DNA from 2 places in the Cryobacterium sp. Hz7 genome. Region 2 is predicted to be linked to the other one. Evidence: riboswitches for the same ligand, from Rfam matches in the RefSeq annotation. Region 2 holds a riboswitch; the other holds the start of a gene.
The links. Region 2 has a riboswitch for thiamine pyrophosphate ahead of E3N86_RS13180 (ECF transporter S component). Riboswitches for the same ligand answer to the same signal wherever they lie in the genome.

Region 1 (14,713 bases), on a different contig from region 2:
GCATCAGCGCGGCCCGACGCAAACTCCTCGACCGCACCGCCACCGCACACCCCGAACGCTTCAACCACCGCCCCAAACCACCCGCCCTGCCCCGACGCGTCTGCATCAACGACCCGCACCAAAGAACCATCCCCAACCTGTCTCACACAGGTTGACAAATACCGACACTGCCCGAATTGCCTACGAAGCCGAAACAATTCTGGCCGAACGATGGGTCTTCCAATCGCGGGAGGACATTCGCAGCAATTACTGCGGGGCCATGCTGGAGAACCCGGCCACGAATGATGCAACTCTCCGTTGGCTCGTTGAGGCAGATTGGGGCCTTTGGCCCTGACCCCAGCGAGTGGACACCTCACAAGAGAGAATGTTCACTATGGCAAGATCACGTCGGGAGTTCACTCCTGAGTACAAAGACGAGGCCGTGAAGCTGGTCATCACCACCGGCAGAGCGGTCGCGACCGTCGCCCGCGAGCTTGGTGTTAACGAGGCCACACTGGGCCGGTGGGTGAGCGCGTTCAAGGCTCGCAACGAGACCGGGCAGACCGAGGTGACGGAGTCTGAAAGGGCCGAGCTGCTGCGGCTTCGGAAAGAAAACGCGGACCTGAAGATGGACAGGGCGTTCTTGAAAAAAGCGTCCATCTTCTTCGCCCAGGAAGCGTCGGATACGAGCGTCTTGCGTTCGAACTGATGCTGGCGGAGAAGACCAACTTCACCATCACCCGCATGGTCCGCCTCCTCGAGGTCTCCCGGTCGGGCTACTACGCCTGGGTTGGCCGGCCGCCGTCGCCGGCGTCGATTCGGCGGGTGCATATCGAGCGGAAGGTCACCTTCTTCCACGGTGATTCCGACGTGGTCTATGGGGCCCCGCGGATCTTGGCTGATCTCCGCGCGGACGGGGAGATCATCTCTCGCAAGACCGTCGCCGTGACCATGCGACGACTGGGTTTGGCGGGCATTTGTCCGAAGAAAGGGAAGACGACCACGATCATCGATCACGCTGACGCTTACCCGGTCGACGCGGTGAAACGGAAGTGGGATACCGGGGCGCTGAACCAGGTCTGGGTGGGCGATATCACCTACCTGAGGACCTGGGAGGGGTGGGTGTATTTAGCGACCGTCATCGACGCCCACAGCCGCCGCGTCATCGGCTGGGCCATCGCCGACCACATGCGCACCGACCTCATCCAGGACGCCCTCATGATGGCCATGGTGATGCGCGGGGACCGCCCGGCGACGGTGATCTTTCACTCGGACCGCGGCACCCAATACGCGTCGGAGCAGATCACCGAGTTCGCTGCCGCACATGGCATTACCCAGTCGATGGGATACACCGGAATCTGCTGGGACAACGCAATGGCCGAGAGCTTCTTCGCGAACTTGAAAACAGAGTTCTACTACCGTCGCATCTGGCCCACCCGGGCCCGAGCGATCCGCGACGTCGCGGCGTGGATCGAGGACCACTACAACCGCCGCCGGCGGCACTCCTCGATCGGGCATGTCACCCCGGTGGACTTCGAGATGCAATACTCGTCCCAGGCCGCAGAGATCCAACTCGCCGCTTAACCCGTGTCCACTCTCCGGGGTCAAGGCCAGTCGTGGCGTTTTTCACCGCTGCAGGGTTCTCGCCATGGTGTCGTCTCACCAGGCAACTGTGAATGTCCGAAGTCGTCTGCACAGTAGTTTGATCTTCCGGCGTATCCGTACCCGTGTGGACGACTGGCATGTTATTCCATAGTCCGGTGCACGACGAAGCCGTCGCTGAGGACCGGGTTCCTGAGCGTGGTCTGCTGATGGTCCCCGATGAGGGGTGGGCGCTGGCGGTACGCCGGGCAGAAGCCTGCAGGTTCGAGCGCGCGATCTCCGGTGACCGTTCAGCTCGATGACGGGACCACGACCGTCACCGACCCGCGTCTCACGCGTAAGCGGTGTCGAAGAAGGCGAGTTCGAGGTCGACGACGTGCTCCCACACCGCGGTGAGGCGGTCCCGCTCGGCAGAATCCTGGGGGAAGACGCGATCCAGCTCGTCGAGGAGGAACTGCACCCATTCCTGGAAGTCGGTGCCGCGGTGGAGGTCGATCCACTCACGGTGGACGAAGCGTTCGGGCATCTGCGCCTCGCGCTCCCCCCAATCGAGGTAGAGCCATTCGGCGATGACGAGGATAACGAGCAGGTGAGGGTAAGACTGTGATCGGGTCGCCTCGGTCATCACCTGCCTGAACGCGGTAGTGGCGGGAGTGAGTTCGGGTGCGGTGCGTTCGGACTTGGGAACTCCGAGCTCGTCGAAGGACTGCTGGAAGTAGCCCTCCTCGTCCGACGCGAGCATGCCGAGCTGGCGGGCGAGACGCCGTTTGGCGGGCACCTCGTCCCCGTACGCGACACATGCTCCGAGCATGGAGAGGAAGGCGTCGAAGAACTGGTGGTCCTGCACGAGGTAGCCGATGAGGACCTCGTCGTCGATCGCGCCGGCGGAGAGCTCCCTGACGAAGCGGTGGTCGACGGCGGCGTCCCACGCCTCGGCCACCGCGGCGCGGAGTTCCGCGATGTGGCCGTTCGGGTCGACGGTGATGGTAGCGATGCCGGGTGCAAATCGGTGAGCGTCGGTCATGAGCATCTCCTCTGTCAGATTGTGCGCTGCCGTCCTTGGCAGGGCGCGTCGACAGGGGAGGATGTCCGGCGGGTGCAATCGCAAGCGCGAACGCATAGGTGGATGTTCACAGGCGAACGGTCACCACACGACTTCCTCCGCCGGTGCTAACCGGTTCAGGTTCAAGGGTCTGCTTGCGCACTCTCAGCGCCCATTCACGGCGCTCCCCTGTCGTACAGGTCGAGTGTACACAGGGGTTGCTGATCGGGAGTAGCTCCGCAGGCGAACAGGCGATTCGCCGCAGACACGAGCTTGTCAAGACAATGTCAACACCCCCTCGCCATCGTGGGTCGTCGCTTCACCAGACAATGACTACGCAACCTCTAAGTTGTGCAGCCGACTGCGGACACTCGTGCAGTCAACTTCGGACACTGTCCGCACACGATCGTTTCCGGGCCCGATCTCATCGCCAGGCATCCTCGCGAGCTGCGAGCCCGTCGACCGCGCCCTGCCAAACCCAACAGCGCAGCTCTTCCCCGTCACCGTCGACGTCGACACCAACGGCGTCCTTCGTCCAGCGCATCACGCGGACGGTGCAGCGCACATCGGTCTCACCGAAGCGCAACAAAGCCCTCTCCCAGGTGGGCGCCCGCTCGGGTCCGATCGACAACACCGGCATGCTTAGCCTCAATACCATTCAGATAAGCACTCTCCTCTTACATTGCGGCTATGGCGCGTACAGGGTGGGTGAAGCCGGTCTCTGACCGTCGGTTGTCGGGTTTGGTAGCCGCGCACCCACCGATACGCGCACTGCCGAGAGATGCCAAGTTCCTTGGCGACGTGCGCGGCCGGACGACCACCCAACACCCTTTCGGCCAGAAGAGCCCTTCCGCGAACGTTCAACCTGGCATTGTGTGACATGAGGACCTCCGTTGCGAAGTGAGACGTTGAACATCTCCACTAAGCACCGGAGGACCTCCCTTTTTCAACCCCTTAAGCCACTAACGTCGTGGCCGGGTACACTTAGGTCGCGGTTCAGAAGGTCAGGATCGGCACGGTACGCGTGCTGCACGCCCTGTTCATACAACCTAGTCGGCATGTGGTTCCCGTGCCGACGCAGCCAGCGGTGCACCGTGGAGACCGGGCGGCCCAACCGGACCACGATCATGCGGTGCCCATCGCCGCGGGCCTTCACCGCCAGGGCGGTGCCGATCACCTCGGCCGTGTCCGCCCGCCGCAGAACCAGCGCTGCGGGCAGCAGCACGTGCGTGGCTGCGCACTCCGGGCAGCGGGCACGGCGGGGTCACACCAGTAGCTCTTGACTACCACACCGACCGGGGGAAGGGGCCACCTCGTGTTGAGGATGTCGCGGTCGCCATCACCGTGCCGATCAGCCCGGCCAGGATCAACGCGACGACCCCGGTCGTCCGCGACCATCGGTGTTCGTCACGATGATGCCGCCGATATCGACAACCATCTGAAACCACGATCGTAACCCACCGCGACGCACCACCCCGGCCTCATCGTCACCCACCGCGACGCATAAAAGGTGTCGAGAAATTCCACACTCAGTGGGACGTGATCGCGGGCAGCGTAGTCGGTGGCGGGTTCGCTGGATCACACATCCCCTGTGGTGTCATCCAGACTCTCCAAACGTTTCAGGGGGTATTTGTGAACAACTGGGCGTCATCGGATTAGCAAGTATGTGCCGTGCCCTAGACCCGCTTCTATGCTCGACTTTGTCGTCGCGGGGCTAAGCGCCAACTCCGCGCCGTATGTTGAGGGCCTTGAGCTCCAACGCGCAGTCCATCGTTCCGTTGTCTCTGGGGAGAGAGCGGACACCGTCATCTTCCTGGAGCATCCAGCTGTATACACGGATGGTAAACGCACCGAGCCGGAGGAGCGTCCTACGGACGGTACCCCGGTCATTGACACTGACCGTGGTGGCAAGATCACCTGGCACGGGCCCGGGCAACTCGTTGGATATCCGATCCTGCGTCTCGCCGAGCCCGCCGACGTCGTCGGCCACGTGCGACGGTTGGAGGGCATTCTGATCGACGTGCTCGCCGGGTTCGGTATCGAGGGTGTCCGAATTCCCGGCCGCTCCGGGGTCTGGGTCGGTTCAACCCGCCGGGAAGACAAAATCGCGGCCATCGGCATCCGAGTAGCGGAAGGAGTGACCATGCATGGATTCGCCCTCAACTGCAGTAACTCCCTTGAGCCGTACGATCACATCATCGCCTGCGGGATCAAGGATGCCGGGGTGACGACCATGTCGCGCGTTCTCGGTCGCACGGTGCACACATCCGAACTGATCGACCCCATGAAGGCAAATTTCAAGAGTGAAATGACGGTGGCCGCATGAGAGCTGTCCCAGCGGACCGGAAGCTGCTCCGCCTTGAAATCCGCAATGCCGAAACGCCTATCGATCGCAAGCCTGCGTGGATCAAGACCGTCGCCAGGATGGGCCCCGAATACCACAAGCTACAAAACCTGGTGAAGAGCGAAAACCTGCACACTGTCTGTCAGGAGGCCGGCTGCCCCAACATTTTCGAGTGCTGGGAAGATCGGGAAGCAACCTTCCTGATCGGCGGTTCGCAATGCACCAGGCGCTGCGATTTCTGCCAGATCGACACGGGCAAACCCGCACAGTACGACACAGATGAGCCGAGGCGCGTCGCGGAATCCGTCGTGAAGATGAATCTGCGCTACTCCACGATCACGGGCGTTGCCCGCGATGACTTGCCAAACGAGGGAGCATGGCTGCACGCCGAGACGGTCAGGCAAATCCATCAGCAGAGTCCCGGCACCGGAGTCGAGATTTTCGTCACCGATTTCTCCGGCAACCCCGACTTTCTCGGCGAGGTCTTCTCCTCCAGACCCGAGGTCTTCGCGCACAATGTAGAAACCGTTCCGAGATTGTTCAAGCGCATCAGGCCGGCTTTTCGCTATGAGCGTTCTTTGGATGTCTTGACCCAGGCGCGCGCCGCGGGGCTCATCACGAAGTCGAATCTTATTCTCGGCATGGGAGAGGAACGGTCGGAGATAACGCAGGATTTGCATGACGCAGGCACAGACATCATGACGATCACACAATACCTCCGACCAACGGCGCGACATTTGCCTGTCGATCGTTGGGTGAGTCCGGAGGAGTTCATTGAGCTCAAGGTGGAGGCCGAGGAGATCGGTTTCCTCGGGGTGCTGGCCGGTCCTCTCGTTCGTTCGTCGTATCGGGCAGGCAGGCTGTGGGCACAGTCCATGCAGGCCAAGGGGCGAGAGGTCCCCGAACACCTCAGACCACTGGAGGATGCTTCGCTCGGCTTCGCGCAGGCCGTCTAAACTACTTGGAGTGGTTATGTGGGTCATGGGGATGATGCAGTTGCTGCGGTCCTGGCCGAGCTGGAGGATTTCGTGGTCGAGTGATTGCGTCGCCGCCCAGGACCCCACCCGACCGGTGGACCGACGCTGAGACCGTGACGAAACGACAGCACGCATCCGGTGCAGACGATGTCCATTGTCCTGGGAGGGTTAGGCCCCCCGCCACGAGTGGCCTACCTTGGTATTAGTGGCATGCCCCGGAGGCCGATTTCATACCGACGGATGTCGGCGGGCACCGCTATCGAGTAAGGGAGCTTACCGTGGCATACAACGTCGCCCAGAAACTCATCGCGTCGCACTTGGTCTCCGGGGAGATGGTGCCGGGGACCGAAATCGGCCTGCACATCGACCAGACCCTCACCCAGGACGCGACCGGGACCCTGGTCATGCTGGAGTTGGAGGCGCTGGGACTGGATCGCGCGCGCACGGAGGTTTCCGTGCAGTACGTCGACCACAACCTGTTGCAGGCCGACAGCAAGAACGCGGAGGACCACGATTTTCTCAGCTCCGCCTGCCAGCGGTTCGGTCTGTGGTTCTCGAAGGCCGGAAACGGGGTGTCGCACCCCACGCATATGCAGCGGTTCGGCATCCCCGGCAAGACGATGGTTGGCTCCGACAGCCACACCCCGGCCGCCGGCTCGCTGGGGATGCTGGCCATCGGCGTCGGCGGCACCGAGGTAGCCCTGGCCATAGCCGGCGAGCCCTTGTACATCAGGATGCCCGAAATCTGGGGCGTGAAGCTCACCGGACAACTGCCGCCGTGGACCAGCGCCAAAGACGTCATCCTCGAAATGCTGCGCCGGCACGGCGTCAAGGGCGGCGTCAACCGGATCGTCGAGTACTACGGCCCCGGCCTCGCCACCCTGACCGCGATGGATCGGCACGTGATCGCCAATATGGGCGCCGAACTGGGCGCGACCACCACCGTTTTCCCGGCCGATGATCAAGTGCAAACCTTCCTGCGCGCCGAACAGCGCGAGCAGGATTTCACCGAACTGCTCGCGGACGAAGATGCAACCTACGACGTGACCGAGGAGATCGATTTGGCTTCTATCGTGCCGTTGATCGCGCTTCCCAGCTCGCCCGGCAACGTCGTGCCGGTGCGCGAAGTGGCGGGGCGCCCGGTGGGACAGGTCGTGATCGGGTCGTCCGCGAATCCGGGCCTGCGCGATTTCGCGATCGTGGCCGCGATCACGAAGGGGCGGCAGTCATTCCCCGGCCTGTCCCTCGACGTCAATCCCAGCTCCCGGCAGATTCTGCAGGACCTGACCATCATGGGGGCCACCCTGGATCTGATCGGGGCGGGGGCTCGACTGCATCAGTCCGGCTGTATGGGCTGCATCGGCATGGGCCAGGCCCCAGCGAATGGCAGCATCAGCCTGCGCACGATGCCGCGCAACTTTCCCGGCCGCTCGGGCACCCAGGAAGACTCGGTCTACCTATGTTCGCCGGAGACGGGGGCCGCCGCCGCGCTGACGGGACAGATCACCGATCCGCGGGACCTGCCCGGGCTCTTCGGCTTGGAATATCCCCAGATCACACTTCCGGCGGTGTCGAGCGTGAACCTGGCGATGCTCGAGAAGCCCTTACCGCCGGAGGAATCCATAGCGGTGCACCTGGTCAAGGGCGAAAACATCTCCTCGTTGCCGGTCTTCGGACCGCTCCCCGAGCACATCGAGGCACCCGTCGCCCTGATCGTGGGCGATGACACTTCGACGGATGAGATCCTGCCAGCGGGTGCGCGCGTGCTCCCTTTCCGCAGCAACGTCCCCAAGCTCGCCGAATTCACCTTCGACCAAGTCGACCCGACCTACCCGACTCGCGCCGCCCAAACCCGAGATACGACCGGCCACATGATCGTCGCAGGGGCCAACTATGGGCAGGGCTCCTCTAGGGAGCACGCCGCGATCACCCCACGCTTCCTAGGATTAAGGGTGGTGCTGGCGGTCTCGTTCGCACGCATCCACTGGCAGAACCTGGCCAACTTCGGCGCGCTGGCGCTCCAGTTCGTGGATGCGGCCGATCACGATCGCATCGCGCAGGATGACGTGCTCGTGCTCGACGGGATTCGTGAGGCTCTCTCGAACGGAACGGAGATCCTCGTGCGCAACACAACCCGTGATGAGGTCTACTCCGTGCGCCACGAACTCTCGACCCGGCAGATCGAAATGCTCCTCGTCGGTGGCCTCATCCCGTGGCTGCGCACCCGGAGCGCACGCGGAGCCGCCATTCCTGAGGAAACCAAATAGGCCCGCGCAGTTTCATTTTGCGGCGAAAATTCATTCTGTGACGCTAACCGTCCCGGCGCACACGTGACGGTCGGCTCCAGACGAGCCACGAAAGCGTATTCGTCGCCGGTGACACGCAGCCTGCCCCCTCCGGTCAAGCCCATGGACCACCCTTCGTCATCTAATCGACCTTCAACTCAATCGCGGCACTATGCACTCAGACCGGGCAAAAAACGGAGACCTACCAGTATGAGATGCTCAAGAATAAGTGGACTCCACGCGCTGGCAGCGTAACCGACTCCGAACTGAGAACGGGCGCACCGACCGGCCACGCGCGGCAATCACCTCACCGTTGAGACGTGCGCAGCGGTAGCGGAGCCTGAGGGAAATGAAAGTTGAGAACGACATGCAAAAGAAGTCGCTCACCGCACTCGTGCGCCACCATCTCAATCACGCACGGGACGCATCCAGCGGTCGCAGCGCGGAGACCGTTTACGGCGGCCACGTGCACGTCCTCCGGCAAACGCTGATCGCGCTCCGTGCCGGGCGACGCCTTGGAGAACACGACAACCTGGCTGAAGCAACCGTGCAGGTCCTCGAGGGGCGGGTCGTTCTCACCTCGGGTGGCGCATCGTGGTCTGGATGGCGCGGGGACCTGATCACGATGCCGCCGGGCCGCAACTCGCTGGAGGCTGTCGAAGACGCGGTCATCCTGCTCACCGTGGCGAAGCTCATCGCTCCGGCGCGGCGTCCTCCACCGATTGCACTCGGCAAGCCGACGGCAGATGGGGGCAGTGACGGGACGACCGAGGGGACGGACACCATCGTGCTCGACGCCCGCACCATCCCGCACGCCATCCGGCACGCGGCCGTCTTCGGCGCGCTCGACGCCATTGTGCCGGGGTTCGCCCTGGACGTGATCGAACCGCACGACCCCCAACGGATGCTGGCGGAACTTCAGCAGAGCCAGCCAAACACTTTCGACGTGAGCTACATCGAACGAGGCCCGGAGCTCTGGCGGGTGCGCTTCAGCCGCGCCTAATCCACAGCACGACGGCGTGGTGTCCTGACCCCCGCAATGTACGGCCCCACCTACAAATCGTGCAGGCCCGGTGAACAGGGCCGGAGAAACACGTGGTTGCTGAGCAACAAGAGCACGCTCGGGTTCACGGTTGCGTCCTGTCGTTGCCGACCGGCGCGAGAGCGATTAAAACAGATAGCCTGTTATAGGAGGACAGCGGTGGTCGTCTACGAGCGCGAATCTTCGTAACAGTGCAAACCGTACGGTTCCTTGGACCCAATCTATTTATGGAAAGTGAATCGCTCCCCGGTCAAGATCATGCACTACCACCGAGGGAAAGGAAGTACTAATGAGCACAGCCACGATCGACAACAAGCCCATCATCCCCGAAGAAATCAAGTCGTTCACCGCCACGATCATTGTGCGCCGGTTCAACCCGGAGGTTGACGAAGAGCCGCACTGGCAGGACTTCGACGTGCAGCTCTACCCCTCCGACCGCCTGCTCGACGCGCTGCACAAGATCAAGTGGGAACAGGATGGCTCGTTGACCTTCCGTCGTTCCTGCGCGCACGGCGTCTGCGGCTCGGATGCCATGCGCATCAACGGTCGTAACCGTCTCGCCTGCAAGACGCTCATGAAGGACCTCGACGTCACGAACCCCATCTACGTGGAGGCCATCAAGGGCCTGCCGCTGGAGAAGGACCTCATCGTTGACATGGAGCCGTTCTTCGACTCCTTCAAGGAAATGCAGCCGTTCATGATGAACAGCATTAAGCCGGAAAAGGGCAAGGAGCGCATTCAGACGGTCGCCCAGCGCGCCCGCTTTGACGACTCCACAAAGTGCATTCTATGTGCCGCCTGCACTACCGCCTGCCCGGTGTTCTGGACCGACGGTCAGTACTTCGGTCCGGCCGCGATCGTTGCAGCACACCGCTTCATCTTCGACTCACGCGACGATGGCGCCCAAGTGCGCCTCGACATTCTCAACGACAAAGAGGGCGTGTGGCGTTGCCGCACGACCTTCAACTGCACGGATGCCTGCCCCCGCGGAATTAAAGTGACCCAGGCCATCGCCGAGGTCAAACAAGCCATCCTGACCGGCAAGGTGTAAGCACAAGTAAACCGAAGGCGCCGCATCGGGTTACGGTGTCGGCGGCTGGTCTAAGACTAAGTGGATCTGTTGATCTGTTCGTCTAGTAAGCGGTGTCCTGGGCGACGCTGCCACCTGCTGCGCGCTTCAGCTCCTCGCCCAGATCCTGGAAGTAAGAGACTTCCTTCTCAATACTCGCGGCCTCGCGCGGCGAATGTCTGGCGGCCTCCAACTCGTCCCAGATTACCGAAAAGGCACGGGCATACTCGACTACAGCTTCGTAAAAAGCAGCTCTACGCGCCTCGTTCCGCTCCACGACCTCCTTGTTATCGAGGTTTCTGGCGCAAAAGTAATTCTGGTAATCAAGTGTGCGTTTAGGCGGGGAAACTGGCTCGCACAGCTCACGAATCGCTTCCGCCGCTGTCTCTAGCGCCGAGCGGTTGCCCTTCACTTGATCCTTCACCACGTCAGCCCATCCTTCGCGAAGTCAATCATTAAAACCTACTCCGGCAAGCTGGCTGGGTCGGAGGCCACCCAATGTTCCAGCACGCGCGCGGTGGAACAGACCACTGCGACAGCCGGCCTAGCTCAACGATTGGCCGCCACACCCAGGTTAATCACCGAACAACCCGCAAGAGCTTTAATCAATACTCCGAAGGGCTGAGTCCCAAGCCGGAGCGGGAGCGAAGTATTTACAACCCCGAGTACGAGTGCAGGCCTCTGCAGAACACGTTCACGACGCCGAAGTTGAACATGACGGCGGCGAAACCGAAAATGCCAGCCAGGCCGACGCGAGGTCTGAGTAGTAATGGAACGAAAACATTCGCTAAGTTTGAAGTCGTTCAGTCTTGGCTGTTCGGATCACGCAGCAGCAGCGTTACGTCTTCTGAACGGTGATGGTCCAGGCGGCATCGCCGACGCGGTCGAAATTGGTGACCGGGTAACCTACCTCCGCGGCCCAGCGTGGCAGGGCATCCGTCGCTTGGGTGCAGTCGAAATTGATGACCAGCTCATCGCCCAGATCGAGCAGGGCAATGGCTTCCTTGGCCTCGACAATGGGGAACGGGCAGACCTGACCATCGGTTTCAAGTACGTGAACTGCCATGGTGAATCTCCTTGTTCTGCGGTGAATTGTTGAACTGGAACGTGGCGCCGGGCGATAGACGCTAGCGGCGAACGGATGCCCGTGCGGTGCTGTGGCCGGGTGCCGTCTTGCTGGGCGAGCCCGGTGCTGCAGCGCCCTGACCTGACCCCTCCCGAGCCGCGGCATTGCGGGCGGAGCGGGCCTTGGATGGCCCGGTGATGAAAAGCCGGGTGGCGGCGCCGGTACCGAGGATCATGAAGCCAAAGGCCACCCAGCCTTGAAGCTGGAAGGAAGCCGTGTTGACCATGGCATTGCCGATGGTGCAACCGCCAGCCAGGCTGGCGCCGATACCCATGAGGGCGCCGCCGGCGATGCTGCGAACGGTGGTGACGACATCCGGAATTCGAATACGGAATTCTCCGCTGCCCTTGGCGGCAATGAAGGCTCCGGTGAGGATTCCGATCACCAGATAGACACCCCAGTCGATGACCTCGGCGTCGCCGCTCACGAGATAGTTGACGATGTTTGACGAAGGGCCGGTGATTCCGAGACCCGCTTCGCGGCCGGTGGCCCAGCTCAGCGGCCAGGCCAGAATCGCCAGCGCGTCAATCACGAGCGCGGTCGTGAACGCGCCCCACTGCTTCTCGAAGAGGAGGCGGGCGATGCCGCGTTTGCGGGGCGGCAGGGTGGCCAGGCGAGCTCCCGGGCGTTTGCGCAGGTGATGCCGGGCTAGCAGAACGACCGCGGTGACGAGCACGGCGATCAGGAGCCAGGGCGAGACGCCAAGCAGCCCGTGCACGGTCGAGGCCTCCACCGTCACGCTGCGCAGGCCGGATACCCCGGTCGCCAGCACGCCGGTCTTCGAGATCGCGGAGAACAGCGCATAGAAGATCAACGCCAGCCAGCTGCCCACCAGGCCCTCACCGGCCCGGTAGTAGGTGCCCGTGGCGTAGCCTCCCGCGAGCACGATGGCGAAGCCGAAGAGGAAAGCGCCGAGAACCGTGGCGAGCCAGGGAAAGGCGCTGGACGACAGCGAGATTACGCCGACGGCATCCAGGGTGAAGACCCCGACGCTCTGCACGGCGATCACGATGAGAAAGGCCGTAAGCCAGCGCGTGTTGCCGGTGACCCAAAGATCACGGAATGCGCCAGTGACGCAGAAACGACCGCGTTGCATCGCGAAGCCCAGGGCAATGCCCAAGCCCAAACCGGTGAGAAGCATGTCGTATCCCCGTTCGTCGCGGCCTTCACGAAGTCAGGAAGGCACTATCGACGCTACGACTCATCGTCGGATCAGCACCGCAGAAGTCGCGCGGTGACCCTGTGATGGCGAGTAGCGCTTGATGGTAGCGCCAGTCCATGCAGGTGGTAGCGCGGTTCTGACGAGGTGGTAGCGGCCCGGGCGCTGTGTGCCCGGGCCGCCCCCGTCTCATTCCCAGTAGGTCTCGTGGGCGCGGGCTTGGTCGTTGCGGTGCCTCCGCATGTCGATCTGGCCGAGGTTGATGATCCGGGCGTTGTTGGCGAGGTGGTTCACGATCGAATCCGCCGCGACCCGGTCGGGCAGCTCGGCAACCCAGTGGGCGGGTCCGGTCTGCGAGGCGATCATCGTCGGAAGCCGGTGTTCACGGTTTGCGAGGATCGCGAACAGGTCGCTGGCGGCGTCGCTGTCGATGCCGACGGTGAGGAAGTCATCGATGATGAGCAGGTCGATGTTGGAGAGCTCGTTCAACAGTTTCTGGTGGGCGATGCCGTCGCCGCGGGCGATGACGAGCCGGCGGGCGAGGTCGTCCATCCGGAAGTAAAGAACCGAGTGTTCGCTCTGGCAGGCGCCGATGGCCAGCGCGCAGGCGAGGTAGGTTTTCCCGCCGCCGGTGGGCGAGATGATGAGCAGGTTTGTCGCATCGGAGCGCCAGTCGTGGGCGGCATAGCGTCGCATGCGCACCGGGGTGATGCCGCGCCCGTCGCGGTAGTCGACCTCGGCGACGGTCGCGCCCGGGATCGGGAAGGCGGCCTGGCGGATGAGTTTGTCGACCTTGTTGATGCGGCGGGACTCCAAAGCGTCATCGACGGCGGTGAGGAACAGCTGCTCGGGGGTGAGGGTGTCGTTGGCTTCGTCCTGGATGAGCTCTTCCAGCCGGGTCGCGACGTGGGTCACGCGCAGGGCCCGGAACTTGTCGTAATCGATGCTGGTGAACATCACTTTCCCTCCTCGTCGCGTGCGTAGTGGGAGGCGTCGCGAACATAAACGTCTGGCATGGTGTCGCGGAAAACGACGGTGCTGACGCGTTTGCGGGTCGAGGCCGCCGGGACCACCGGCCGAGGCTTTTTCGCATCACTGTCGATCGCGGCCATCAAACGTTTCAGTGTCGAGTAGGTCGGATGGGCGCTGCGGTTCACGAGTTCCTGGCAGGCCGCGTCCAATCGTTCCCGGTTGTTCTTGCCGAGCCCATCCAGAATGTTCTGGCAGGCCAGATACCCCTGCGCCTCGATCACCTGGGCGTCGAGGATCTGCTCGATCACCGTGACGGTTGCCGGCCCGACGCTGCGCGCCCGGTCGGTGAACCAGCGCCTGGACCACAGCCCGTCGATGTTGCGGTGCTGCGGCGGGACGTGCTCGGGCAGGGTCGAGTACTGGCCCTTCCGGCCGGTCAACCGCGGGTGTTCGCAGAGCATCTCGTGCCCATCGAAGACCGTCACCCGAGACGAGGTCAGCCTCACCCGCAACAGCCTGCCCGCCAGAGCGAACGGCACCGAATACCGTTGGGTGTCCGCGGTGACGTGGTAGTTGCGGGCTGCCTTCAGCTCTTTCCATGAGACGTCCTCGAACCCGGCATCGGGCAACGGGCCCAGCAGCTCCCGCTCCTCGGTGTCGAACCTCTCCCACCGGGTCGTGTCGTCCGCGCGGCGGATGTCGTGGTTGATCTCCCGCACCCGCTCTTCGATCGCGTCGTTCAACTCGGTGACGGAAGTGAAGACATCGTCGTTGAGGTAGCCGATGACGCGTTTGTTCATGACGTTCACCGCGTTTTCGGCTGCAGCCTTGTCTCGCGGACGCTTCACGCGTGCTGGGACGATCGCGCATTGGTAGTGATCGGCGAGCTGCTGATATCTCGCGTTGACGACCCGCTCCGCGTCGCCCTTATGGGTTTGGTGGGTAGAGGTCGTCGGGTTGTCCGGCACGACGATCTGCGCCACGCCGCCGAAGAACGCGAACGCTTGAACGTGAGCGTCGAGCCAGGCCGGGGACTTCATATCCGCATAGGCGCGGCAGAACATCGCGCCCGAGAACGGCAACACCGCGACGAACAGCACCGCCCGGATCACCTCG
Region 2 (14,713 bases):
GCCACCGTCGAATCCGTGCGGGGACTGACCGGAGCCAACCTGCTGGCCGGGCTGTCCACCCTCTCCGTGGCCGACATGGCCGCGTTCGTGGAGCAGTCCCCCGGCCAGGTCGATGCCCTGTTGACGGCGCCGCCCGCAGCCTCCGCGGTGGCCGGCCTCTGGACGGAACTCGGCGCCTCCGAGCGGTCGTCGCTGCTGGCTGCCGCACCCAAGCTCGTGGGCAACCTGGAGGGTGTCCCCTTCCGGGAGCGGGGCAGGGCCAACGCCCGCTACCTCACGCAGAGCCTGGCCGACGTCACCCAGCGGCTGGCCGACGCGACCGACGACAGCGAGCGCACGCTGCTCAACCGAGAACTCGCCGTCCTGACCCAGGTCAAGGCGGCACTGAGCACCCCCGACGGCGCCCCGCGCCGTTCCTTGATCCTCCTCGACCCCGCAGGCGGCGGGCGTGCCGCGATCGCCCTCGGCAACCCGGACACCGCCGCGTTCGTCACCTATCTGGTACCCGGCATGAACTACACCGTCGAGCAGCAGATCGTCAACTGGGCCGACACCGCAGACGCCGTGTACACGGAACAGATCGCGGTGCTGCGCGGGGGGGCGCCGTCCGGGCACGCCCTGACCGGCGGCATCCGCGCCGCCGGCGTCGCCACGATCGCCTGGATCGGCTACGAGGCCCCCACTGTGTTCACCGTGGGCGGGACGGGCCTCGCGGAGGTCGGCGCCGACTTCCTGGAGCAGTCGGCTCTGGGCATCGCGGCCGACCGAGGCACGCGTCGGCCCTTCGTTTCGGTGCTCGCGCACTCGTACGGGTCGACTGTGGCGCTCACGGCGCTGGCCCGCGGCACGTTCGGGGTGGACGCCCTGGTGCTGGTGGGGTCCCCGGGCAGCCAGGTGCAGTCCGTCGACAGCCTGAGCGTCGCGCCGGGCAGTGTCTATGTGGGCAGCGCCGACTGGGACCCGACCGTGAACAGCGCTTTCTTCGGCAGCGATCCCGGTGCGGAGTCGTACGGCGCGAACACCCTCGGCGTGTCCGGCGGGAACGATCGGATCACCGGCTCCTGGCTGAACGGATCGGTCGGCCACAACGCCTACTTCGACGTTGGAAGCGAGTCCCTGCACAACATGGCGTTGATCGGAACCGGCAACGCGGATCTTGTCACCGACGGCTCCGAATAGAATTGGGGAATCCACCCTCGACGATCGTACGGAGCAACATGTCTGAAATCACGGCCGAGCAGGTTGCCCATTTGGCCAACCTTGCGCGGATCGACCTCAGCTCGGAGGAGATCGCCCGCCTCACGACTGAACTCGGTCAGATCGTTGACTCGGTCGCGAAGGTAGCCGAAGTGGCCACGCCGGATGTGCCGGCGACGAGCCACCCGATGCCGCTGACCAATGTCTTCCGCGCCGACACGGTGGTCCCCTCGCTCACGGTCAAACAGGCGCTCTCCGGGGCTCCCGACCGGGACGGCGACAAGTTCCGCGTGCCCGCAATCCTGGACGAGGAGTAATCCATGACCAACGTGATCAAGCTGTCCGCCGCCGACCTCTCGGGTCTGCTTGTCGAACGGTCCATCAGCTCCGTCGAGGTGACCCAGGCTCACCTGGACCAGATCGCGGCCGTCGACACCGGTGTGCACGCGTTCCTCCACGTGGCCGGCGAGGCCGCGCTCGCCGCCGCAGCCCGCGTCGACGCCCGGCGTGCCGCCGGCGAGGTGCTCGGGCCGCTCGCCGGGGTTCCGATCGCCATCAAGGACGTGCTCGCCACCATCGACATGCCCTCGACCGCCGGTTCCAAGATCCTCGAGGGCTGGATCCCCCCGTACGACGCCACCGTGGTCAGGCGCGTGCGCGACGCCGGGCTGATTTTGCTCGGCAAGACCAACATGGACGAGTTCGCGATGGGCTCGTCGACCGAATTCTCCGCCTACGGCCCGACGCACAACCCGTGGGACTACGACCGGATCCCCGGCGGCTCCGGCGGTGGCTCCGCGGCCGCGGTCAGCTCCTTCGAGGCGCCGCTGGCGCTCGGCAGCGACACCGGCGGCTCGATCCGCCAGCCGGCCGCCGTCACCGGCTCGGTCGGCGTCAAGCCCACCTACGGCGGTGTGTCCCGCTACGGCTCGATCGCTCTCGCATCCTCGCTCGATCAGGTCGGCCCGGTGACCCGCACGGTGCTCGACGCCGCCCTGCTGCACGACGTGATCGGCGGGCACGACCCGCTCGACTCGACGTCGCTCACGGACACCTGGCCCTCGATGGCGGCCGCCGCACGCGCCGGCCTCGCCGACGGGGCGCTCACGGGGGTGCGGGTCGGCGTGATCAAGGAGCTGAGCGGCGACGGATTTCAGGCCGGAGTTGCGCAGCGCTTCACCGAGACCCTCACGTTGCTTTCCGCGGCGGGCGCCGAGATCGTCGAGATTTCCGCCCCCAGCTTCGAGTATGCGATCGCTGCCTACTATCTGATCCTCCCGGCGGAAGCGTCGAGCAACCTGGCGCGCTTCGACTCGGTGCGCTTCGGCATCCGGGTCAACCCGGAAGACGGCCCGCTGACCAGCGAACGGGTCATGGCGGCCACGCGCGACGCCGGCTTCGGCCCCGAGGTCAAGCGCCGCATCATTCTCGGCACCTACGCCCTCAGTGCCGGCTACTACGACGCCTACTACGGCAGTGCGCAGAAGGTGCGCACGCTGATCCAGCGCGACTTCGACGCGGCCTTCTCGAAGGTTGACGTGCTGGTGTCGCCGAGTGCGCCGACCACCGCGTTCAAGTTCGGCGAGAAGATGGCCGACCCGATGGCCATGTACCTCAACGACGTCACCACGATCCCGGCCAACCTTGCCGGGGTCCCCGGCATGAGCCTGCCGATGGGACTCGCGCCCGAGGACGGCCTGCCGGTCGGCCTTCAGATCATGGCGCCCGCGAAAATGGATGCTCGTCTCTACAGCTTCGGAGCCGCCGTCGAGGCGCTGCTCGAAGCATCCTGGGGGCACACCCTCCTCAGCCGGGCGCCGGAACTGGCGCGGAGAGAAATGTTCGCCGGCACAGCCACAAGCACAGCGTTCACGAGCACAGAGGGAGCCGTCTGATGAAGAAGGCCGAACTGATGGACTACGACAAGGCCCTGGAGCTGTTCGAGCCGGTGCTCGGCTTTGAGGTGCACGTCGAGCTCAACACCAAAACAAAGATGTTCTGCGGCTGCGCGAACGAATTCGGCCAGGGTGCCAACACCAACACCTGCCCCACCTGCCTGGGTCTGCCCGGAGGGCTGCCGCAGGTGAACGCGAAGGCCATCGAATCGAGCATCCGTTTAGGGCTCGCCCTCGGCTGTGAGATCGCGGAGTACTCGCGGTTCGCCCGCAAGAACTACTTCTATCCGGACACCGCGAAGAACTTCCAGACTTCGCAGTACGACGAGCCGATCGCGTTCAACGGTCAGCTCACGATCGAACTCGAAAGCGGACGCCTGGTCACGGTCGACATCGAGCGCGCCCACATGGAGGACGACGCCGGCAAGCTCACCCACGTGGGTGGGGCGACCGGTCGCATCCAGGGTGCCGACTACTCGCTGGTCGACTACAACCGCGGCGGAGTGCCGCTGGTCGAGATCGTCACCCAGATGATCGAGGGCGGTGAGGCGGACTCACCCGAGATCGGCCGCACCTACGTTGCCGCCATCCGCGAGATCGTGAAAGCGCTCGGCGTCTCCAACGCCCGGATGGAAGAGGGCAACGTGCGTTGCGACGCGAACGTGTCCCTGCGCCCGCGCGGCTCGAATGTGCTCGGTACGCGCACCGAGACCAAGAACGTGAACTCGCTGCGTTCGGTCGAGCGGGCCGTGCGGTACGAGATCCAGCGTCAGGCGGCCCTGCTGCACGCCGGTGGAACCATCACTCAGGAGACCCGGCACTGGCATGAGGAAACCGGCATCACTTCGGCCGGCCGGCCCAAGTCCGACGCCGACGACTACCGGTACTTCCCGGAGCCCGACCTCGTTCCCGTGGCCCCGTCGCGGGAATGGGTGGAAGAACTCCGCGCCACCCTGCCGGAGCCTCCGGCCGCCCGCCGCAAGCGGCTTCAGGCCGAATGGGGCTTCGCCAACCTCGAATTTCAGGATGTCGTCAACTCCGACCTCCTCGACGTCGTCGAGGCAACCATCGCAGCCGGCGCCGCAGCCCAGGCCGCCCGCAAGTGGTGGACCGGCGAGGTTGCCCGCCTTGCGAACGCCTCCGGTGTGTCCGCCGACTCGCTTGTGCAGCCGGCGCAGGTCGCCGCACTGATCGAACTCGTCGTGGCCGGAACGCTCACCGACCGCCTGGCCCGGCAGGTGCTCGAGGGCGTCATCGGCGGCGAGGGCACTCCGCTCGAGGTCGTCGAGTCCCGCGGTCTCGCGGTCGTCTCGGACGATGGCGCGCTGATCGCGGCGATCGATGAGGCTCTGGCCGCCCAGCCCGATGTTCTGGCCAAGATCCGCGACGGCAAGGTTCAGGCGGCCGGAGCCGTGATCGGCGCCGTTATGAAGGCCATGCGCGGACAAGCGGATGCCGCGCGCGTGCGCGAGCTCGTGCTCGAGCGTGCCGGAGCGGCCGAGTAATGGGCCTCGGGAACACGCGCCAACCTGCCGCCGACGGGTACCCCGGTTCCCAGCCGGGTGCCCTCGGTGTGGGAGCGCAGGTCGTGGTGCGCTTGGACCGTGGTCGGTATCCGGACGCCGACGCCGAAGACCCGAGCGGAGTGATTGTGGCGGCCGGAGAACTCCAGGGCGCGGCCCTGTACGCCCCCGTTTCCGGACGGGAAACCGTATGGATCGTGGAATTCGACGAACCCTTCTACGGTCTCGACGGTTCTGGCCCGCACGCGTCGGCTCGGGTGGCGCAGAGCTCGCTCGAAGCCGCCCCCGAGGCGTAACCGTCGTGGAGCAGAAGCGCCCGGCCACCGCGCGGGACATCCGTCGCTGGCGCCGCTACCTGGCAGACGAACGGGCCGAAGCGACGGTGTACCGCGACCTCGCCGGACGCCGTAGCGGCGAGGAGCGCGAGATCCTGCTGGCTCTGGCCGACGCCGAGGGGCGCCACGAACAGCACTGGCGGCACCTTCTCGGTGACCAGGTCGGAGCCCCACACCGGGGCGCGATCCGCACCCGTTTCCTGGGGTTCCTGGCCCGCAGGTTCGGATCGGTTTTCGTGCTTGCCCTCGCCCAGCGTGCCGAGGCCCGCTCCCCGTATGACGCCGATACCGACGCCACAGACACCATGGCCGCCGACGAGCGCATCCACGAGGAGGTCGTGCGTGGGCTGGCCGCTCGCGGCCGGCAGCGGCTGGCTGGCACGTTCAGAGCCGCGGTCTTCGGGATCAACGACGGCCTCGTCAGCAACCTGGCCCTGGTGCTGGGCATCGGCGCCACCGGAGTGCCCGCCGCCACGATCCTCTTCACCGGTATCGCCGGTCTTCTCGCCGGGGCACTCTCGATGGGTGCCGGCGAATATGTTTCGGTACGGTCCCAGCGTGAGCTGCTCGAAGCCTCAACGCCGAATCCGGCCTCCCGGACTGTGCTGGCCCATCTCGATTTGGCTGCGAACGAACTGACCCTGGTCTATCGCGCGCAGGGGATGCCCCCGGAGAAAGCGGAGATCCATGCACGCGAGGTTCTGCGCACGGTGGCCATCGCGACCGGCCCGGTCGACGTCAAGAAGACCGGCGGCCTGGCTCCGGCGGTCGACGAGCACGAAGCCATCGGCACGGGAATCGGAGCGGCCACGTCGAGCTTCTGCTTCTTCGCCTCCGGGGCGATCCTGCCGGTGCTGCCGTATCTGTTCGGCCTCGACGGGATCACCGCGGTCATCGCGGCAGCCGTGCTCGTGGGGCTCGCCCTGCTGGCCACTGGCGCCATCGTCGGGCTGCTCTCGGGCGGGCCGCCCTGGCGGCGCGCCATCCGTCAGCTCATCATCGGTTTCGGTGCCGCCGGCGTCACCTATCTGCTGGGTCTTCTCTTCGGAACCTCGATCGCCTAACGCTGCTCCCGAGCCGCCGTGCTTGAGGTGGCCGCAATTCCGCTCAGAACGGCGCCGGTTGCTTCGTGTGCGCCTGCCGCACGGTCGGCTCCTATTCGGCCCTTTTTCCGGTGCACGGATGTTCGTGGCCGGTTCGCTGAGGAGGGTGCGCCCGGTCGGTGAGGTCCACTGCAGGGTTCTGCCGGGCAGGGGCACGAAGCTCCACCGGGTCTCGGACTGCTCGCTATATATGGGCTTCATGAGGGAGACGTTACGGGTACCCACTGACATTCGATGCCCCAGGTCGGCGACCGTCAGCGCCCTGTGGATAACCCGATCAAACTCATATTGCGGAGGAGGAGTGGTGCTCGCTGCGGGGCCTGCTTCGGGCATCCGTGATGGGGCGCGCCACCCGCATCCGTCCTCACGGTATTACGGAGATTTTTGGGGAAACGCCGGTCTGGGCGGCGTGTTGCGACAATCTCCGAAGTAAGTGACTACGGCCGCGACGGGTGCTCCGGGCTGGGCGGCAACGAGAGCGCCTGCGACTTCACGGTGAACCCCGACCAGTGCGAGATCTCCCACGCCGGCGACGAGGAGTACGCGGCGTAGATCTGGTACTGGTCCACTCCCATTGAGGACTGCCTCGACGGCCGCACCGATGTGAAGTGCACCGACTACTCCGACTGGACGACCGCCTGGCAGGAGATCAAGGGTTAGCGCGGCATCCCCATCCGGCCGAGCCGAATCGGAGGAATCATGACGGGTGACACGGCGACGCCGGGGCAACGGATGCCGGTGCCGCCGCACCGGGACACGCTCGCCCGGCGGGATTCGATCACGCTGAGCCGGCATCCGCGGCTTCGCCTGACGCTGATGCTGTCCACCCCTCTGCTCTGGCTCGGCCTGATCTACATCGTCGCCCTCGTTGCCCTCGTTGCCCTCGCCGCCCCGCTGATCACCTCTCTGTGGACGGTCGACAGCTTCACGGGCACCACCACACGGTCCTGGACGCTCGATAACATCATCACCGTGCTCCGGTTCGCTCTACCAGACGGTGACGACCTTCACCGCGGGGGCGGGCATCAAGACCCTGCCGATCTGGATTCTGGACAACCTGTTTCGCCCCAGCCAGGCACCGATCGTCAACGTCATCGCCGTGGTGCTGGTGCTGGTGCTGGTGTCGATCGTTTCGATCTACATCGCCCAACGCATTACCGGCTCGGAAAAGGAGAGCCGTTAGCCCCACGCCTGGCAGGTGCAGCCCGCGGGCTACGGCCGGCGCGGATCCCGGCCGGTCAGGGCGAGCAGCCGCGTCTGCAGCGGCGCGTTCTCGTCGGATGGTATCGGGGAGGCGAAGAGGCCGCTGGCCTCGAGGGTGTCCCGCTGGGGCTCGAAAACCGTCCAGACCGCCTCGATCAGGGCCGGGTCGAGGGACTCTTCGGCGGCCGTTGCCCGCGCCAAGTCCCAGGAATGGATCGTGACGTCGGAGACCTGCTCGCGCAGGTAGTCGGATGCCGCCACCGTGTCATACGACAGGGTCACCGGTGCGTCGGCCGGGGTCGTTGCCCAGGCTGCGGCCGCCAGCGCCGAATAGATGGCCCATTCCTTCGCGAGGTCCGGGCCCAGCGGGGTGAGTGAGCGCCGGGCGTCGAGCACCGAAAGGCCGCGCAGCAGCGCGGGGACCCACTGCTGTTCCAGCACCACGTGGCGCACCAACTCGGTCACGGTCCACTCGGTGTCCGGTGTGGCGGCGGCCCAGTCGGTGATCATGTCGACGCGGGCCCCGAACTCCTCGGCGGCCTTTTTCTGCAGCGCAAGCCAGTCATGCGTCATGGGACTCCCTCGGTAGAACGGGTGGAACGGATGCCCCTGCAACGCTACAACCGGCATCAGTCACCGTGCATTCCGTCACCGTGCATTCCGCCCCGGCGCTGTTTACGTTCTCCCGTCGCGGAATCGGTCGCGGCCTGTCGCCGGTCCGGGCTAGGGTCTCTCCATGAGCAGGCAGGACGCATGAGCAGGCAGGACGCATGAGCAGGCAGGACGGCAGCGATCGCACGGTCTCGACAGGCGCGGTCGACGACAGCACCGCGACCCTGCTCCACATCGACCTGGACGCGTTCTTCGCGTCAGTCGAACTTCTCGATCACCCCGAACTGGTGCACCGCCCGGTGATCGTGGGGCACCGGTCCGGGCGCTCGGTGGTCACGGCGGCGAACTACGTGGCCCGGCGCTACGGCGTCAATTCGGCCATGCCCATGGCGCTCGCCCTGCGGCGCTGCCCGGAGGCGGTGGTGCTCGAACCGCACATGGGGCGGTACAAGGAATACTCCGACCGGGTGATGCGCATCTTCGAAGAGTTCACGCCGCTGGTCGAGCAGCTGGGCATCGACGAGGCCTTCCTCGACGTGGCGGGTGCCCGGCGCCTGCACGGCACCCCGGCCGAGATCGGCGCGAAGATCCGGGCCCGGGTCAAGGCCGAAACCGGGCTCACCTGCTCGGTCGGCGCGGCGAGCACGAAGTTCGTCGCCAAGATGGCGTCGGGCCGGGCGAAACCCGACGGCCTGCTCGTGATCCCCGCCGACGAGACCCTCGCATTCCTGCATCCGTTGCCCGTCGGCACCCTGTGGGGGGTCGGCGCCACGACCGAGCAGGCGCTTCTCGGGCAGGGCCTGCGTCAGATCGGTGACCTCGCCCGCACCCCGCTCGCGGTGCTGCAGAAGTGCGTGGGCGACGCGTCGGGCCGCAAGCTGCACGAGCTTGCCTGGGGGAGGGACCCTCGGGTGGTCACGGTGGAGCACGAGGAGAAAAGTGTCGGCCACGAGGTCACCTTCGAATACGACGTGACGGATGTCGCCCGGCTCCGTAGCGAACTGCTGCGGCAGTCCGTTGCGGTGGCTGCCCGGCTGCGCCGCGCAGGCCTCGTCGGCCGCTGCGTGGTGCTCAAGGTGCGCTACACCGACTTCAGCACCGTCACCCGCTCCCGCACCCTGTCGGAACCGACCAGCGTCGGACGCCGGATCTACGAGGAGGTGGCTGCCAGCTTCGAGGCTCTGGCGGCCTCCGGCATCCGGGTGCGCCTCATCGGCGTGCGCGTTGAGCAGCTCAGCGGTGGCGACGGCACTGGCACCGGTCTCTGGGACCCCGACGACGACTGGCGGGGAGCCGAACGGGCCGTGGACTCGGTCACCGCAAGGTTCGGGCGCGGCACGGTGCGCCCGGCGTCGCTGCTGGATCCGGACACACCCTGATCAGGCCCACTCTGATCAGGCAACCGCAAACCAGACAGGGGGTAGCCTGAATCCATGACTAGCCTTCCAGAGAAGCTCGCAGATATCTCTCGTACCGCCGGCGTCAGGTCGGCCTACGGTGATCCGGTCCAGGTGGACGGCGTCACCCTGATTCCCGTTGCTCTCGTCTACTACGGCTTCGGCGGTGGCGAGGGTGACTCCGCCGCCACCGGCAGCGGGTCCGGCGGCGGGGGCGGCGGGGCATCCCTGCCGATCGGCGCCTACGTCAAATCGGGCACGACGGTGCGCTTCGAGCCCAACGTCATCTCGTTGCTCGCGGTCGGCATCCCGTTCCTCTGGGTGGCCGGCAAGGCGATCTCCCGCGTCGTCCGCGCCCTCAAACGCTAGCAGCGAAGGCTCCCAGCCGCCCGGTCGCCCCGCCACTCCGACTGAGGATGTCGGGCTGCTGACTGCGCTCCGGCGCTAGCAGTGCCCGCCGGCCAGCTCGATGAGTGAGTCTCCATGGCCGAGGTTGAGGGGGGTTCGCGGATCGCGGGCTCCGTTGCGCTTGTTCCCGATTCCGACGCGCGTTTTCCCGCGGACAGCGACGCGGTGGATGAACGTAGGCTCTAACCGCCGCGTCTTTCGAGTCCGCGGACCTGCGGCACATCCGTCCCGAACGAATTCGACGGAGATTGTGCCCTGAACAGCGCATTTGGGCTCAAAAACGGGTGTTGATCGATGAATCTCCGTCGAATTGGTTCGGTGCCGGGCACGGCGTTCCGCCCGTGACGACCAGCAGACACTCCGGCTGAGGGAGTTGGGCGGCTGGGTGCGCTCCGGCCCTGTCAGTGCCCGCCGAACCGCTCGTCGCGAGCCGGATCGGCCCCGAACACGTCTGGGACGCCGTCGTTGTCGGCGTCGAGCGCCTCTTTGGCGGCGATGCGCCCGTAGTGCCGGTTGCGGCTCCGCAGCACCACGGTCGCGAGTAGTGCCGCCAGCAGCGAACCGGTCAGGATAGCCACCTTGGCGTGTTCGTCGTGCGGACTACCCTGCCCGAAAGCCAGCTCGCTGATCAGCAGCGACACCGTGAAGCCGACACCGGCGAGCATGGCGACGCCGATCACATCCACCCAGGCCAGGTCCGGGTCAAGGGCGCCCCGGGTGGTCTTGGTGACCAGCCAGGTGGCGAGCATGATGCCAACCGGCTTGCCCACCACCAGGGCTACGACGATTCCGATCGCGACCGGGTCGGTGAGGGCCGTTGTCAGGCCTGACACGCCGCCGATCGTGACCCCGGCGGAGAAGAACGCGAACACCGGCACGGCGAAACCGGCCGAGAGCGGGCGGATGCGGTGCTCGAGGTTCTGCGCCAGGCCCGGGCCGGCGTCGGGTCCGCCGCCACGTCGGCTGCGCAGCACGGGCACGGCGAAGCCGAGCAGCACTCCGGCCACCGTGGCGTGGATGCCGGAGCCGTGCACGAGAACCCAGGTGGCGAGGCCGAGCGGCAGCAGAACGGCGCCCGCGGCCCACCTGGTGGTGCCGAACAGATAGGAGTGCGTATGCGCCAGAAAGGCGAAGAGGCTCAGCGGCACGATGGCGAGCAGCAGCAGAACAGGCTGGAGGTCGCCGGAATAGAAGAAGGCGATGATGGCGATGGCGAGCAGGTCGTCGACCACGGCCAGGGTCAGCAGGAAGATGCGCAGAGCGCTGGGCAGTTTGGAGCCGATCACGGCGAGCACGGCCACGGCGAAAGCGATGTCGGTGGCGGTGGGGATGGCCCAGCCTCGTAACATTTCCGGCCCCGAGCTGAACACGATGGCGGTGAAGATCACAGCCGGAACGATGACGCCGCCGACGGCCGCGGCGACCGGGACGACCGCGCGGCTGAAGGTGCGCAGATCGCCGGCGACGAACTCACGCTTGAGTTCGAGCCCGGCAATGAAGAAGAAGATCGCCAGGAGTCCGTCGGCGGCCCACGCGCCGAGGCTCAGATTGAGGTGCCACGGCTCGTAGCCGATCTGAAAGTCCCGCACCGCATAGTAGAAATCGGAGGCCCCGGTGTTGGCCAGGGTCAGCGCGAGAACCGTCGCCACCAGCAGGAGAGCGCCGCCCACGGTCTCTTTGCGCAGGATCGTCGAGACGTGCAGGTACTCGGGATAGCTGCTGCGGCGAAAGACGTTAAGTTTCGGGGTGGGAGGAAGAGGTGATGGTTTCGGCATGGACGAGCCTCAGTCAATCAGGATTTTGTGGCACACGGACATTGCTGTCGACCAGACTTCCCGACACACCACGTCGAGCGTACCGCGTTCGGGCGGTCAACGCCGCCCGCGCCAGCTACACCGCCAGCGTCCCAGCCGCTGGCGGGAGCCCGGCCCTTCCCGCCAGCTGCGGGGGATGTGCCAGGGTCCGCGCACGGGTAGCCCGCGTCGCATCCGTCGTCGCCGCAAAATGAAGTGGCGCAGCAACAGAAGCAACAGCCCGGCGAGGATCAGGGGAACGGTGAACGTCATTCGCGCCCGACAGTGATGCGGGGGCGAGGCGAGGACTCCATCCCGCGAGTCTAGGCCGAGGTCTATACTTGAATCGAACACGGGAGTCCGGTCAACCGGGCTGAGAGGAAGCTTCTGAAGCTTCGACCGTCGAACCTGATCTGGATCATGCCAGCGCAGGGAGGCAAATTTTCTCGTTCCCGTGCCCTGGAACCATCTACGGAAAGGGCACGACCAGTGCACGCTACAACAACTCTTCTCACCTCCACCACGTCCCGCCAGCCGCGTAACTTCCGGTGGCGGGTCGTCGACATCGTCATCGCCAGTGTCATCGGCGTGGCCAGCGGGCTCATCTTCGTCGTCTGGAACCAGGCGTACAACCCGCTCAGCGGCCTGCTCACCCCGCTGCTGCCGGGCCTGCAGGCTCTCCTGGGCGGCGGATGGCTGTTCGCCGGCGTGCTCGGCGGCCTCATCATCCGCAAACCCGGCGCCGCGCTCTACACCGAGCTGCTGGCGGCGGTCGTGTCGACTCTGGTCGGCGGCACCGCCTGGGGAGCCACCATCCTGGTCTCCGGCCTGGTGCAGGGTCTCGGCGCGGAGCTGGTCTTCGCGCTGTTCTTCTACGCCAACTACCGCCTCGTCGTGGCCCTGCTCGCCGGCGCGGGTGCCGGCCTTGCCCTCGCCGTCAACGACCTGTTGCTCTGGTACCCCGGATCGGCCGTTCCCTTCATCACCATCTACACCGCCTCCTCGATCGTCTCCGGCATTGTCGTGGCCGGACTGCTGTCCTGGCTGGCCATGCGTGGCCTCGCCCGCACCGGGGCACTGTCGCGGTTCGCCGCCGGGCGATCGAACCGCACCCAGGTCTAGGGGGACGGCGATGACACCGGCAGCAGCGGCATCCGTCTCGGGAGCGTCCGTCGTGGCCCGCGGCTGGGGATGGCGGCATGCCGGGCGGCGGGGCTGGGCCGTCAACGGCCTCGACCTGAGAATCGAGCCGGGCGAGCGCGTGCTGCTGCTCGGCGCCTCCGGGGCCGGCAAATCCACTCTGCTGCACGCCCTCGCCGGGGTTCTCGGCGGCGACGAGGAGGGCGAGCAGCGCGGTCAGCTGCTTGTAAACGGCGCCGAGCCGACCGCAGCGCGCGGCCAGGCCGGGCTGCTGCTGCAGGACCCTGACTCCCAGGTGATCCTGGCGCGGGTGGGCGACGACGTCGCCTTCGGCTGCGAGAACCTGGGGGTGCCCCGCGAAGAGATCTGGCGCCGGGTGAGCGACGCCCTGGACATGGTCGGCCTGAACCTGCCGCTCAGCCATCCGACGTCGTCGCTGTCGGGTGGACAGAAGCAGCGCCTCGCCCTCGCTGGGGTGCTGGCGATGCGGCCGGGGCTGCTGCTGCTCGACGAACCCACAGCGAATCTCGACCCTGGAGGCGTGCTGGATGTGCGCGATTCCGTTGCCCGCGTGCTCGAGAACTCCGCGGCGACGTTCATCGTGATCGAACATCGGGTCGCCGTCTGGCAGAACCTTGTGAACCGGGTGATCGTGCTCGACGCGGCCGGGGGAGTGCTGGCCGACGGCCATCCCGACGACGTGCTGACCAGGCAGGGGGAACGGCTCGCGGCCGCGGGTGTCTGGGTGCCCGGGCGGGGCAACGGCCTGACTGCATCGCGGCGCGAGACCAGCTCGGCGTCGGCGCCCGGCTCGGTCCCTCTGCTCCGCACGCCCGGCCTCGCGGTCGCGCGCACGCGCGCCGACGTGCTCGCCCGGGACATCGACCTCACGGTGCACGCCGGCACCGCTCTGGCAGTCACCGGACCGAACGGCGCCGGCAAATCGACCCTGATGCTCACCCTCGCCGGCCTGCTAAAACCGGCCGGGGGAGCGGTTCTCGCGAGCCCGGAGTTCGCCGGCGGGGCCGACGAGGAACCGATCCGCTGGAAGTCCCGCCAGCTGCTCACCCGCATCGGCACTGTGTTCCAGAGCCCGGAGCACCAGTTCGTGGCCGCCACCGTGCGGGCCGAACTCGCCGTAGGGCCGCGCGCCCTCAAACGGCCGGAGGCGAACATCAATGCCCGGGTCGACGAGGTGCTGCAGCGCCTGCGCCTGGATCACCTGGCCGAGGCGAACCCGTTCACCCTCTCCGGCGGAGAGAAACGTCGGCTGTCGGTGGGCACCGTGCTGGCCACCCAGCCACGACTGCTCATGCTCGACGAGCCCACCTTCGGCCAGGACCTGCGCACCTGGCGGGAGATCGTGGCCCTGCTCGACGAACTCCTGCGGGAGGGCACCGCGGTGGTCGCCGTCTCGCACGACACCGACTTCGTGGTCGCCCTGGCTGACCGGGAGTACCATCTGGCCGGGCGGGCCGGCCGCAGCGTCACGCCGCGGGCGGCGGTGTCCCGGTGAGCGTGCTGACGCCTGCCCGGGGAACCCAGGCCATCTTCCGGATCAACCCGGTCGCGAAGCTGGCCGCCGCGCTGCTGCTGGCGGGCGTGCTCATCCTCACCATCGACTGGGTCTCCGCAGTCGTCGCCCTCGCCTGCGAGTTCGTGCTCTTCTTCTGGGCCGGGCTGTCCCTGAAGGCCTTCGCGGTGCGCACCCTGCCGGTCTGGATCGCCGCACCCACCGCCGGCGTCACCACCCTGCTCTACGGGCAGGCGGCCGGGGCGGTCTATTGGTCTTTCGGGCTGGTGAACGTGACCGAGGGATCACTCGAGCTGGCCATCGCCACGACCCTGCGCATCCTCGCCATCGGACTGCCGTCGGTCGTGCTCTTCGTGACCGTCGACCCCACCGACCTGGCCGACGGCCTCGGCCAAGTCGTGAAACTGCCGGCCCGCTTCGTGCTTGGCGGTCTGGCCGGGCTGCGCCTGGTCGGCCTGTTCCTCGAGGACTGGCGCGCCCTCGAATTGGCCCGGCGGGCCCGCGGCATCGCGGACCGCGGCGTCCTGCGCCGGCTGCTCAGCCAGGCCTTCGCCCTGCTGGTGCTGTCGATCC

Region 1: it holds a riboswitch for thiamine pyrophosphate, as region 2 does, so the genes downstream of both, E3N86_RS12200 (TenA family protein) here and E3N86_RS13180 (ECF transporter S component) in region 2, are expected to answer to the same signal.

What each region holds. Positions count from the first base shown of each region.
Region 1 covers NZ_SOFB01000052.1:13,425-28,137, reverse strand. Annotated here, with positions in the region: gene E3N86_RS12210 (transposase) at 1-155, shown strand, start outside; partial or broken gene E3N86_RS12205 (IS3 family transposase) at 365-1,563, shown strand; gene E3N86_RS12200 (TenA family protein) at 1,913-2,605, opposite strand; TPP riboswitch at 2,721-2,824, opposite strand; gene E3N86_RS12195 (hypothetical protein) at 3,048-3,254, opposite strand; partial or broken gene E3N86_RS12190 (leucine zipper domain-containing protein) at 3,365-3,505, opposite strand; gene lipB (lipoyl(octanoyl) transferase LipB) at 4,314-4,949, shown strand; gene lipA (lipoyl synthase) at 4,946-5,923, shown strand; gene E3N86_RS12175 (aconitate hydratase) at 6,223-8,211, shown strand; gene E3N86_RS17895 (DUF2249 domain-containing protein) at 8,579-9,232, shown strand; gene E3N86_RS12165 (succinate dehydrogenase iron-sulfur subunit) at 9,561-10,322, shown strand; gene E3N86_RS12160 (hypothetical protein) at 10,405-10,767, opposite strand; gene E3N86_RS12155 (sulfurtransferase TusA family protein) at 11,179-11,406, opposite strand; gene E3N86_RS12150 (YeeE/YedE family protein) at 11,468-12,607, opposite strand; gene E3N86_RS12145 (ATP-binding protein) at 12,815-13,582, opposite strand; gene istA (IS21 family transposase) at 13,582-14,713, opposite strand, start outside.
Region 2 covers NZ_SOFB01000053.1:111,269-125,981, reverse strand. Annotated here, with positions in the region: gene E3N86_RS13235 (alpha/beta hydrolase) at 1-1,179, shown strand, start outside; gene gatC (Asp-tRNA(Asn)/Glu-tRNA(Gln) amidotransferase subunit GatC) at 1,218-1,514, shown strand; gene gatA (Asp-tRNA(Asn)/Glu-tRNA(Gln) amidotransferase subunit GatA) at 1,518-3,092, shown strand; gene gatB (Asp-tRNA(Asn)/Glu-tRNA(Gln) amidotransferase subunit GatB) at 3,092-4,597, shown strand; gene E3N86_RS16915 (hypothetical protein) at 4,597-4,911, shown strand; gene E3N86_RS13215 (VIT1/CCC1 transporter family protein) at 4,998-6,014, shown strand; gene E3N86_RS16910 (hypothetical protein) at 6,491-6,628, opposite strand; gene E3N86_RS16905 (hypothetical protein) at 6,710-6,880, opposite strand; gene E3N86_RS13205 (hypothetical protein) at 7,051-7,236, shown strand; gene E3N86_RS13200 (TIGR03086 family metal-binding protein) at 7,266-7,829, opposite strand; gene E3N86_RS13195 (DNA polymerase IV) at 8,027-9,247, shown strand; gene E3N86_RS13190 (hypothetical protein) at 9,302-9,634, shown strand; gene nhaA (Na+/H+ antiporter NhaA) at 10,075-11,448, opposite strand; TPP riboswitch at 11,809-11,918, shown strand; gene E3N86_RS13180 (ECF transporter S component) at 11,956-12,588, shown strand; gene E3N86_RS13175 (ABC transporter ATP-binding protein) at 12,599-14,122, shown strand; gene E3N86_RS13170 (energy-coupling factor transporter transmembrane protein EcfT) at 14,119-14,713, shown strand, end outside.